2 regions of the Embleya sp. NPDC056575 genome follow, and region 1 is predicted to be linked to the other one. Evidence: riboswitches for the same ligand, from Rfam matches in the RefSeq annotation. Region 1 holds a riboswitch; the other holds the start of a gene.
What was found. Region 1 has a riboswitch for S-adenosylmethionine ahead of ACFRCG_RS18400 (aminotransferase class V-fold PLP-dependent enzyme). Riboswitches for the same ligand answer to the same signal wherever they lie in the genome.

Region 1 (6,125 bases):
GCGATCCCGCACCGACGGGCGCGCCGACTAAGCTCGGGCATCTTGTCGTCGACAGCCGGAGGACTACCCCGTGATCACCGCGATCGTGCAGGTCAAGACGCGTGTGGACCAGACCCCGGAAATCGCGGAGGCGATCGCCGCGATCGAGGGCGTGAGCGAGGTCTACTCGGTGACCGGTGAATTCGACCTGATCGCCATGGTGCGCGTACGCGCCCACGACGACCTGGCCGACGTCATCCCCGGCCGCCTCAACAAGGTCCCGGGAGTAGAGGCCACCACCACCCACATCGCCTTCCGCACCTACTCCCAACACGACCTGGAAGCAGCCTTCGCCATCGGCCTCGAATAACCAACCCCAACCGCCCCCCACCCCCGACCCGGCACCTCTCAGCCCGTCCGGCGTTTGAGGACTCCCGGGCCGGAGGCCGGCCCAGAACGCGACCCAGCCCCAATCAGCCCGTCCGGCGTTTGAGGACGCCCCACCCCGTCCAAGGCCCAGGCACGCGACCCCCGCCCGCCCACACCTCCGTCACGCCGCAGGCAACACGCGCGGGTCCGAATCAGGAACGCACCGGCCTCCATCCACCGTGTAGCTCCACCGCGCCCCCCGCTCCACCACTTCCCGAACCGCCGCCGCGAAGCGGTCCAGGTGCTCGACGGGCGTCCCCACACCGAAGCTGACCCGGATCGCGTTGAGGTTCTGCTGCCCCTCCGGCGCGTCCGGCGACCCACACTCGGTCGGCTGATCGGCCCGCCCGCCCAACAGGTGCCGCACCAGCGGGTGCGCGCAGAACAGCCCGTCGCGCACCCCGATCCCGTACTCCGCCGACAACACCGCCGCGAACCGCGAGCTGTTCCACCCCTCGACCACGAACGAGAGCACGCCCACCCGCGCCGACTCGGGCCCGAACAGCTCCAGCGTCCGCACCTGGGGAATCTCCGCCAACCGCGCCCGCAACCGCGCCAACAGCGCCTCCTCGCGCGCGACCAGCGCCGCCGGCCCCGCCTCGGTGATCGCCCGGCACGCGGACGCCAACGCGTAGGCGCCGATCACGTTCGGCGACCCCGCCTCGTGCCGGGCCGCGCCGCTCTGCCACTCGACGTGGTCGCGCGAGACCGCCTTGCTCGCCCCGCCGCCCGCCAGGTACGGCTCCGCCGCGTCCAGCCAGTCCCCGCGCCCCGCCAACACCCCCGAGCCGAACGGCGCGTACAGCTTGTGCGCCGACAGCGCGACCCAGTCCACGTCCAGGTCCGCGACCGACACCGGGTGGTGCGGCGCCAGTTGCGCCGCGTCCAGCACGATCCGCGCCCCGAACCGGTGCGCCACCTCGGCCAGTTCCGCCACCGGGAACAGCTCGCCGGTCACGTTCGAGGCGCCGGTCACGCACACCAGCCGAGGCCCGTCACCGGAGCCTTCGAGCGCGGCCTCCAGCGCCGCGACCGCCTGCGCCGGCGAGGACGGCGCCGCCAACTGGGTCACCCCGGCATGCCGACGCCACGGCAGCAGCGCCGCGTGGTGCTCGGTCTCGAACACGAACACCCGCGTGCCGCGCGGCAGTACCGAGGCGAGCAGGTTCAGCGAGTCGGTGGTGCCCCGGGTGAACAGCAGCGTGTCGTCACCCCGCAGCCCGAGGAACTCCGCGACCGTGGCCCGGCTCTGCTCGTACAGCTCGGTGGACAACTGCGACAGGTAGCCGGCGCCGCGGTGCACGCTGCCGTAGTACGGCAGATAGCCGGCCACGTCGTCCCACACCCGCTGCAGACACGGCGCGCTGGCCCCGTAGTCGAGCGCCGCGTACTCCACCTCACCCCCGGTGACCAGCGGAACGAGCACATCCCGCCCGACCACGGGCAACGGGGCGGCAATGGCGACATCGGCGTCGAAGGCAACGGAGGCGGCGGAAGCGGCGGAGGCGGCGGAAGCGGTACCGGCGGTCATGGCAAATCTCCTCGGCAGACGAGAACCGACCCCACGCGATGTCGAGAAGTCGACATCAAAACAGCGCGGAGTGATCCCCGGATGAAATGTGGTCTCGGAAAAGCGACGCGCGACGACTCAGCGCGTACGGAATGGGCCGATCAGCCCGTTTCGAGAAAGAGATTTCACGCCATCACATGCTCCCCAGGTACAGGACCCGGTTCGCATGGGGCAATTGCCTACCGCCACACCAGGGGTCCGCGCTTGCCGGGACGCCTGACGACGCCCGACCGTGTCATCACCCGGGGCACCCCACCGCGGAGCGAGGGTTGCCGGACAGCAAGCCGGGGCTTTCCACTGTCACTCGTGACCTGCGCAGAATTATTACCGCAGGAATCGCCGCGCGCAACGACCACCCCACCGGTTCCACATACTGGACACCCGCCCCCGCGCCCGGACGGAGCCGAACGCGACGACGCCGGGCGGGCCGACCTCGGCCCACCCGGCGCACACATCCGCCTCCGGCTACCCCCGGGCGAACGACCGCGTCACGCCCACCCATCGATCGAGCGCCGCCTGCGCCGCCCCCGAGTCGATCGCCTCCGCCGCCCGCTCGATCCCGGCCGCCAACTGCTGCGTCAACGATCCGTCTCCCGGGCCGAGCGCGGCCAGCGCCGCCGCCGAGTTCAACAACACCGCGTCGCGCACCGCGCCCTTCTCCCCCGCGAGCAGCTTCCGGGCCACCCCCGCGTTGAACATCGCGTCGCCGCCGCGCAGCGTCTCGATCCCGTTCAACGCGATGCCCAGGTCGCGCGGATCCACCCGGTCCTCGCGCACGTCGCCGTCCCGCACGATCCACACCTGGGACGTGGTGGTCACGGTCAACTCGTCCAACCCGTCGTCACCGCGAAAGACCAGGGCGGTGGCCCCACGATCGGCCAGCACACCGGCCACGATCGGCGCCATCCGCAGATCCGCGACCCCGATCGCGTGATGCCGGACCCGCGCCGGATTGGTCAGCGGACCCAGGAAGTTGAACGTGGTCGGCACCCCCAGCTCGCGCCGCGCCTGCGCGGCGTGCCGCAGCGACGGGTGGAAACGCTGCGCGAAGCACAGCGTGATGCCCGCCTCCCCGGCCGTCCGGGCCACCTGCTCCGGGGTCAGATCCAGCACCACGCCGAGCGCTTCGAGCACGTCGGCCGCGCCGCTGGCGGACGACGCCGCCCGGTTGCCGTGCTTGACCACGGTCTCGCCCGCGCCCGCGACCACGATCGCGGACATGGTCGAGATGTTCACCGTGCGGGCGAGGTCGCCGCCCGTGCCGACGATGTCCACCGTGCGACCGGGCACCTCGATGGTCGACGCGTGCTCGTACATCGCCCGCACCAGACCCGAGACCTCGTCCACGGTCTCGCCCTTGGCCCGCAGCGCGATCACGAACCCGGCCACCTGCACCGGCGTGGCCTCACCCGTCATGATGTGGTCCATGGCCCACGCCGTGGCATCCGCCGGCAGGTCGTCACCCCGCATGAGCGAGGCCAGGATGTCGCGCCAGGAACGGGCCGCCGGATTGCCGCCGCTCTGGTACGTGGAGGCCGAGGCGCCCATGGTCCGCTCCCGCAGTGTCATCGGATGAGTCGGCGCCAGCGTACCGACCGGGGCCGGCGACACCCGACGGTTATCCGCGATGCGGTCAGGCCGGCTGACGTCCCGCGATCCGCCCGCGGATCAGGTCGGCCGCCGCCGAGGCGAGCGTGCGCGGGTCCAGCGGATGCGCGACCACCGCGTCGGCCCGGCACCAGGTGGCCAGCCACGCGTCCTGCGGGCGACCGACCAGGGTGAGTACGGGCGGGCAGTTGTAGATCTCGTCCTTGAGCTGACGGCACACACCCATGCCGCCGGCGGGGGCGGTCTCCCCGTCCAGGATCACGAGGTCCACGCCGCCCTTGTCCATCGCCGCGATCACGGCGGGCTCGGTGGCGCACTCCAGGTATTCCACGAACGGCACGTCGACGGCGGGCCTGCGCCCGAGCGCGAGGGTGACCTTCCGACGGGTGTTGCGGTCGTCGCTGTACACAAGGACGGTCATGGTCTCGCCGCGCGTCATGTCCACCTGCCTGAGTCCGGGTACGGGACGACAACTTGGATCCGCCCCGGATGTTAGCGCTTTTCCCCGCCGGAATGTGGGGCTCGTCACGCCCCGATCCCGGCCCGACCGCCCGGGTCCGCCCGACTCACCCGCGCGCCAGCACCTCGTAGCCCTCGGCGTCCCCGCCCAACCGCTGCGCCAGCCCCGCCATCCGGGTGCGCTCGCGGGCCGGTTCGAGGCCGGTGAGCACCTGCTGCCGCGCGATCCGCACCCGCAGCGGCCGCTCGTCGGCCGCCACGACCGTGACCGCCCACTCGTCCGCCGCCAGGATCCGGGTCGCCTCCGCGACCGCGTCGTGGTCCGGCAGGGTCACCAGGTGCCGCATCACGAACGGACCGGTCTCCACCGCCACTCCGGCCGCCCGCATCTCCGCGACCACCGCCGAGTCGGCACGCGCCGGATCGAAGCAGGAGCCGACCACGACCAGCGTGCCGTCGTCGACGAGCACGGGCACCGGCTCGGCACGCCGCCTGCGGAGGAACCGTTCGAGGATCATGCCGCGACGCTACTCGGCCGCGCCCGCCGGCCTCGGCTCGGCCCCGGGGGGCACCCGGACGGCCGAATCGCCGTCCTCCGTTCGGGCAGAGTCACCCGCACGAGTGCTCTTCGCGACGGATTTTCCGGCGCCCCCGGCGCTCCCGACGGCCTCGGCACCGTCGCCGCCCGCCGCCGCCTCGCGCGCCAACCGCTCCTCCCGGGCCTTGCGCCCGGCCTCGATCAGTTCGAGTCGATCGAGCCGCCGATCCTCGCGCACCGCCTCGCGCTCGGACGCCTTGGCCCACTGCACGAACAACACGAGGAAGACGAGCAGCCCGATGATGTCGCCGCTGCCCCACAGGATCCCGCCGGCGGTGCCCTGATCGGACAGCGGACTCGCGCCCCAATCGCGACCGAGGTCGTTGTACCAGTCACCGGCCAGCACGGTGGACGAACTCATGATCGCGATGCCCAGCCAGGCGTGGAACGGCAACGTCGCGAAGACCGCGAGCAACCGCATCGGATGGCTCGCGCGCGGCATCGGGTCGAGCCCGAGCAGTGGCCAGAACCACATACAGCCGATGATCACGAAGTGCACGTGATTCATGTCGTGCATGAAGGTGTTCCGCAGCGTCAGCTCGTACCAGGGCGTGAAGTACAGCGCGAACGGATTGAGCACGAAGACGAAACCGGCGAAGGCCGGGAAGGTGACCACCTTCGAGAATCTGCTGTGCAGGAGGGCGTTGAGCCGATTACGCCACTTGGTCGGCAGGGTGCGCAGCGCGAGGGTGATCGGCGCGCCCAGCGCCAGGAAGATCGGCGTGATCATCGCCAGCACCATGTGCTGCACCATGTGCACGCTCAGCAACACGGTGTCGTAGGCGGCCAGCGCCGACTCGGTCGCGATCAGGAACGTGCCGAGACCCAACCCCAGGAACGAGAAGGTGCGCCACCGCGACCACGCGTCCCCGCGAGCCCTGAGCTTGTGCACCCCGTACAGATAGAGCCCGCCGAACAACATCGCGACCAGGATCGGGATCGGCTCGAACACCCACCCGGTCAGGAGCCGAATGGGGGTCAGTTCGGGCGGGACGTTCCCGGGGGTCGCGTGTGCCAGGAACATCCCGGCATCGCCTGCAGAGCCACTCACGGAACCAGAGCCTAACCCCGACACGTTCAACGAGGGTTACCCCCCGAAGTGTGGGCAGATCCGGCGACCGCAATAATGGCCGCCGTGGCGACAGCAACTTCACTAGAAACCGGGCCCCCCTCACACGGGACACACGGGACACTCAACCGTCCCAACTTGGTCAGCATCGGCACGATCGTCTGGTTGGCGTCGGAGCTGATGTTCTTCGCGGCCTTGTTCGCGATGTATTTCACGATCCGGTCGGTCACCGGCTCGGACGCCTGGCGCGAGCATGCCAGTGAGCTGAACATCCCGTTCTCGACGGGCAACACGACGATCCTCGTGTTGTCCTCGCTCACCTGTCAGCTCGGCGTCTTCGCGGCCGAACGCGGTGACGTCAAGAAGCTCCGCATGTGGTTCATCATCACCTTCATCATGGGCGCCGTCTTCGT
Region 2 (6,125 bases), on a different contig from region 1:
CCGGATCGTTCGGGGCGTGCGGCGCCGCCGACGGGCCGCCGCCGAGGGCGCAGCGACCACCGAGGCCGGCAGCCCCGCCGACGGGTCGAAGCCCGCCGACACCCGCACCGAGGCCACCGCCGACCCGACCGGCTGACGACCCGCCGTCGTATCGCCCGAAATCCCTTCAGGAGCCGCCATGTTCACCCCGCACACCCCGTCCGCCCGGCGCATGGTCACCGCAGCCGCCGCCGTGGGTCTGACCGCCGGCATCCTCGCCGCGCCGGCCGTCGGCGCCGCCCCGTCGACCTCGACGCCATCGACCACCGCCCCGTCCGCCGCCCCCACCGCGACCGTCTCGCGCGGCGCCGAACTGGCCCCGGGCGGCGACGAGATCACCGTGACCGCTCGCGGCTTCGCCCCCGGCGCGAAGGTCACCGTCGCGCTGTACGGCGGCGACACCGTCGACCCCAAGGGCGGCCGCGTGCTCACCGCCGACGGCAACGGCTTCGTCGCGACCCCGCTCGTGGTCGGCACCGGGTTCGCCCCGGACGCCCCTGCGTTCGAGGTCCGGGTCGGGGCCGAGGGCGGGCCCACCGCGAAGGTCGGGCTGACCTTCGCCGCAGCACCCCGATCGTTGCGCGCGGCCACGGCGGCACAGGCCGCGCCGGCCGCGGCCCCTCAAGCGGCCGATGGGGTGAAGCTGACCGTGACCCCGAGCACCGGCCTGGACCCGGCGGGCGCCTCGATCACCGTCAAGGGCTCCGGCTACGCGGCCGGCAGCGGCAACGGGATCTACGTGGTGTTCGGCCCCAAGGAGGCCGACTGGACCACCAACGCGGGCAACTACGGCGCCTCGAAGTGGATCAAGGCGTACGGCGCGGACGGAATCAACCCGGACGGCACGTTCTCGGTCACGCTCACCGACGTCAAGGCCGCGTACAGGAACGGCGCGGGCAAGGACGTCGACTGCCTCAAAACGGCGTGCTACGTGCTGACCATGGCCGCGCACGGCTCCCCCGACCGCAGCCAGGACGCCTTCGTGAAGGTCGCCTTCAAGGGCGGCTCGACCACGACCACCGGCGGCGACACCGGCGCCGGCGCCACCGGTTCGGCAAGCACGGGCGGCACCTCGGGCAGCGCGTCCGCCGGCACCTCCGGTGGAGCCGGCGGGGCCGCGGGAGCCACCGGCGGCTCGGGCGGCACGTCCGGCGGCGGCAACCTGGCACTCACCGGCCCGGCCGGCCTCGCCGCCGCGGGCGCCGTCGGCGCGGCCCTGGTCGCCACCGGCACGGTCGCGGTGGTGATCACCCGCCGACGCCGCGCCGCCGCGCCGACCGCGACCTGAGCACCGAGCCACCCGCCACACGCCGGCCGAATCGCGCGATTCGGCCGGTGTGGCGGCCCGGTCGCCCACCCGGTCAGACGTCCAACGCGTCCAGTTGCTCCAGGAACCACTGCTGCGGGTTGAGCGCCACCGCCGCCGCGGCCAGCCGCTTGGTGCGCTGGAGCCGCTCGGTGGTGTCCATCGTCAGCGCCTCGTGCAGCGCCTCGGTGGTCCGCGAGACGTCGAACGGGTTGATCACGATCGCGTCCTCGCCCAACTCCTCGCACGCGCCCGCCTCGCGCGAGAGCACCAGCGCGCAGCCCCCGTGCCCCTCGTCCAGGAGGGAGACCACCGGCACCTCCTTGGCGACCAGGTTCATCCCGTCCCGGATCGGGTTCACCAGCGCGACGTCGGCCAGCCGATACGCCGCGAGCGAGCGCGGGAAGTCGTCGTTGACGTGCAGGACCAGCGGCTGCCAGTCGCCGGTGCCGAACTCGTCGTCGATCTCCTTGGCCACCCGCTGCACTGCGGCGGTGTACTCGCGGTACTCCGGCAGGTCGTGCCGCGACGGGTAGGCGAACGCCACGTGCACCACCCGGCCGAGCCATTCCGGTCGGGTGCGCAGCAGTTCGCGGTAGGCCAGCAGGCCCCGGACGATGTTCTTGGACAACTCCGTACGGTCCACCCTGACGATCACCCGACGGTCGCCGACCACCTCGCGCAGCCCCGCGAGGCGGGTGTCCACGTCGGCCCGGGACGCGCGCTCGCGCAGGAACTCGGCGTCGGCGCCCAGCGCGTGTACGCCGATCTCGGTCACGTGGCCCGCGTGCGTGACGGTCATCGCGTCCCGGTCCACGTCGGCGCCCAGCACGTCGGCGCAGCAGTCCAGGAACGCCAGCGCCCAGCGTCGGGAGTGGAATCCGGCGTGGTCCGCGCCGAGCACCCCTTCGAGCACGTAGCGGGCGATGTCGTCGGGCAGCAGCCGGAAGTAGTCCGGCGGCGCCCAGGGGGTGTGCGCGAAGTGGCCGATCCGCAGGTCGGGACGCAGTCGGCGGAGCAGTACCGGCACCAGCGTCAGGTGGTAGTCCTGTACGACCACCTTCGCGCCCTCGGCCGCCTCCTCCGCCAGGGCCTCGGCGAACGCCTGGTTGTACGCCTCGTAGGAGGCCCATTCCTTCCGGAAGCGCGCGTCGAAGACCGGCTTGGAGGGGGTGTCGTAGAGCAGGTGGTGGACGAACCACAGGGTCGAGTTCGCTATGGCGTTGTACGCCCGCGCGAACGTGCCGGGGTCGATGTCGAGCATCCGTACGGCCAGCCCGCCGGTGTCGTGACCGGCGAGATCCAGCCGGCCCGAGGGCGCGGCGCGGGTCGCGGTGCGGTCGGGCTCGCCGAGCGCGGAGCACACCCACACGGCGCCGGTGCCCTGCCCGGCGGTGGACAGGCCGGACACCAGTCCGCCGCCGCCGCGCCGCACCGTGAGTGTGCCGTCGTCCTCCAGGGAGAAGGACACGGGACCGCGGTTGGAGGCGACCAGCACCCCGGCGGGAGCGGGGGTGGCGGGTTGGGGAGCACTCATGCCCCGACCCTAGCCACGCATCCCGGTGCGCAAACCCGGGCCGGGCGAGCCCTGGGTTCGAACGGTGTGGCGAGTATCACGCCCACCGGCCACTACCGCACGTAGTCGGACTGTGCCTCTCGGATATCGGCGAGCCCTTGGCCACCGAGGCGGAAACCCGGGCCGAACGCCGGGGAAACTCTCGGGCCGGGGGGGTCAGCGCCCGACCAGGCGGGTTCGCGCCCGGTACTCGGGCACCTCGGCCATCGGCGGTCGCTCCCGGACGGCGATGTCGTGGGTGCGTACGCGAAAGCCCGCCTCGTCCCGTTCGAACTGGGTCAGCACGGTGTTCGGCGTGGCCGGGTGCGCGCCGGCGGGAGCGCGGCGCAGGCGGCGCTCGACGGCCTGGAGTATCTCCGCCGCCATCCGCCCCAGGCCCGCCTCGTCCTGGTGGTTGTGCCGCCGCACACCGACGTCCACCTGGGCCATCGCGTCCAGGCCGACCAGGCGCAGGGTGTCCACGAGCATCGCGGTCTCGATGCCGTAGCCGCAGGGGAAGGGCAGCTGTTCGAGCAGCGTGCGGCGGGCCGCGTATTCGCCGCCGAGCGGCTGCACGAAGCCGGCCAGTTCGGGCCAGTGCAGGTTGAGCAGGGGACGGGCGACCAGTTCGGTCACCCGGCCGCCGCCGGCGGGCACGATGGTGTCGCCGATCTCCAGCGGCCGGTCGTACATGGCCTTGACCAGCTGGACCGAGGGGTCGGTGAGCAGCGGGCCGAGGATCCCGGTGACGAAGTCCGCCGAGAAGTCCTTCAGGTCGGCGTCCACAAACGCGACGATGTCGCCGTCGGTGACCAGGAGCGAGCGCCACAACACCTCGCCCTTGCCGCGCACGGCCGCGAGCGCGGGCAGGATGTCGTCGCGGTGCACCACCCGCGCGCCCGCGTCGGCGGCCACCCGCGCGGTGTCGTCGGTGGAGCCGGAGTCGACCACCACCAGCTCGTCCACCAGTGGTATCCGCTCGATCAGCTCGGTCCGGATCACCTTGACGATGTCGCCGACGGTCGCCGCCTCGTTCAACGCGGGCAGGACGACGCTGACCCGGGTGTCGCGTTTGGCGTCGAGAAGCCTGTCGACGGGCCAGTCGGCGGCGGCGGAGGACCGCCGTCGGAGCCAGTCGCCCACCTCGTGCGTCACGTTCGAAGATCCCCTGTCGTCGCCGGTGTTCCGGCCTCGGTCGTTCCACCCTTTATCGTCTCGCGAGGTGGACCGGATGATCGACGCGGCACCGGTTCGGTTACAGTCGTCGTCACCGGTTACGACGATCGCACGTCGGACCGGACAAACGCGGACCGGCCACCCGGCGAAGGGTGTGTCCACCGCCATAGCAGCTCATCCAGAGGGGCAGAGGGAACGGCCCGTTGAAGCCCCGGCAACCATCCGATCGTCATTCCTCGTGACGCGCTTTCGGCGCGAGCGAGCGGCCGACGAGTCGGACAGGTGCCAAGTCCGGCCCGTGGGACCCCACGGGTAAAGATGAGGACAGAAAGGCCCTCGCCATGGCGACACCCACCGCCACCCGCACCACCAGCGCCACCCCCACCTCCTTCGGTCCGGCCGTCGCGCTGTCGTGTCGCGAGTGCGGCGAGCGCACGGAGCTCGGCCCGAAGTACGCCTGCGAGTCCTGTTTCGGCCCCCTCGAGGTCGCCTACGAGTTCGGCACCGTGACGCGGGAGCGGATCGAGGCCGGGCCGCACAACATCTGGCGCTACGCGCCGCTGCTGCCGGTGTCCGCGGACGTCGCGTCCCGGCCCAGCCTGAACCCCGGCTTCACCAAGCTCGTCCGGGCCGAGAACCTGGGTCGCGAGCTGGGCGTGCGCAACCTGCACGTCAAGGACGACTCCGGGAACCCGACGCACTCCTTCAAGGACCGCGTGGTGGCGATCGCGGTCGAGGCCGCGCGCACCTTCGGCTTCACCACGCTGTCCTGCTCGTCCACCGGCAACCTGGCCGGCGCGGTGGGTGCCGCCGCCGCCCGGGTGGGCCTGCGCAGCTGTGTGTTCATCCCGTCCGACCTGGAGGCCGGCAAGGTCGTCACGGCGGCGGTCTACGGCGGCGAGCTGGTCGCCATCGAGGGGACCTACGACGAGGTCAACCGATTCTGTTCGGAGCTGATCGGCGACCCGGCCGGCGAGAGCTGGGGCTTCGTCAACGTCAACCTGCGGCCCTACTACGGCGAGGGTTCCAAGACGCTCGCCTACGAGATCGCGGAACAACTCGGCTGGAAACTGCCGGAGCAGATCGTCATTCCCATCGCGTCGGGGTCGCAGCTGACCAAGATCGACAAGGGCTTCCGCGAGTTGATCGCGCTGGGTCTGGTCGAGGACGCGCCGTACAAGATCTTCGGCGCCCAGGCGACGGGGTGCTCCCCGGTGGCCGCCGCGTGGAAGGCCGGGCACGACGTGATCCGCCCGGTGCGGCCGGACACGATCGCCAAGTCGCTCGCGATCGGCAACCCCGCCGACGGCCCCTACGTGCTCGACGTGTGCAAGCGCACGGGCGGCGCGGTGGAGGACGTGAACGACGTCGAGGTGGTCGAGGCGATGAAGCTGCTCGCGCGTACCGAGGGCATCTTCGGCGAGACCGCGGGCGGGGTCACCGTGGGCTGCCTGCGCAAGCTGCTCGAGTCCGGCGCGCTGGACCCGGACGCCGAGACGGTCGTGCTCAACACGGGCGACGGCCTCAAGACGTTGGACGCGGTCACGCCGACGACCGGACCCACCGCGACCATTCGACCCACCCTGGACTCCTTCCGAAAGGCCGGCCTCGCATGAGCGTCTCCGTTCGCATCCCGACCATCCTGCGCACCTACACGGGTGGGGCGGCGGAGGTGTCCGCCGAGGGCACCACGCTCGCCGAGGTCCTGGACTCGCTGGAAAAGGACCACACCGGAATTCGCGCGCGCATCCTCGACGACGAGGGCAAGCTGCGTCGCTTTGTGAATCTGTACGTGGACGACGAGGACGTGCGCTTCGCCGACGGGCTCGCCACGGCGATCCCCGACAAGGGCACCGTTTCGATCATCCCGGCGGTCGCCGGGGGTTGCTGACGCGATAGGCCGAGCGTCCCGATCTTCCTCGATCGGGCACGAAACGGAACCGGGAAATCCGCCGCGCGAGCACCGCGCGGCGGATTTCTTCGTTCCTGCCGAAGGTTGTGCGTAACCCGGGTTTAACCGGCTCCATTTCCCGTCTTTGGCGGCGGCGC

Region 2: it holds a riboswitch for S-adenosylmethionine, as region 1 does, so the genes downstream of both, thrC (threonine synthase) here and ACFRCG_RS18400 (aminotransferase class V-fold PLP-dependent enzyme) in region 1, are expected to answer to the same signal.

Annotation. Positions count from the first base shown of each region.
Region 1 covers NZ_JBHTVA010000021.1:26,655-32,779, forward strand. The annotation lists gene ACFRCG_RS18395 (Lrp/AsnC ligand binding domain-containing protein) at 71-349, shown strand; gene ACFRCG_RS18400 (aminotransferase class V-fold PLP-dependent enzyme) at 530-1,939, opposite strand; SAM riboswitch class IV at 2,174-2,290, opposite strand; gene trpD (anthranilate phosphoribosyltransferase) at 2,444-3,526, opposite strand; gene ACFRCG_RS18410 (hypothetical protein) at 3,612-4,025, opposite strand; gene ACFRCG_RS18415 (hypothetical protein) at 4,153-4,563, opposite strand; gene ACFRCG_RS18420 (cytochrome c oxidase assembly protein) at 4,573-5,694, opposite strand; gene ACFRCG_RS18425 (heme-copper oxidase subunit III) at 5,770-6,125, shown strand, end outside.
Region 2 covers NZ_JBHTVA010000032.1:2,307-8,431, forward strand. The annotation lists gene ACFRCG_RS24825 (DUF916 domain-containing protein) at 1-136, shown strand, start outside; gene ACFRCG_RS24830 (hypothetical protein) at 179-1,327, shown strand; gene ACFRCG_RS24835 (trehalose-6-phosphate synthase) at 1,401-2,882, opposite strand; gene ACFRCG_RS24840 (glucosyl-3-phosphoglycerate synthase) at 3,078-4,055, opposite strand; SAM riboswitch class I at 4,248-4,401, shown strand; gene thrC (threonine synthase) at 4,418-5,692, shown strand; gene ACFRCG_RS24850 (MoaD/ThiS family protein) at 5,689-5,967, shown strand.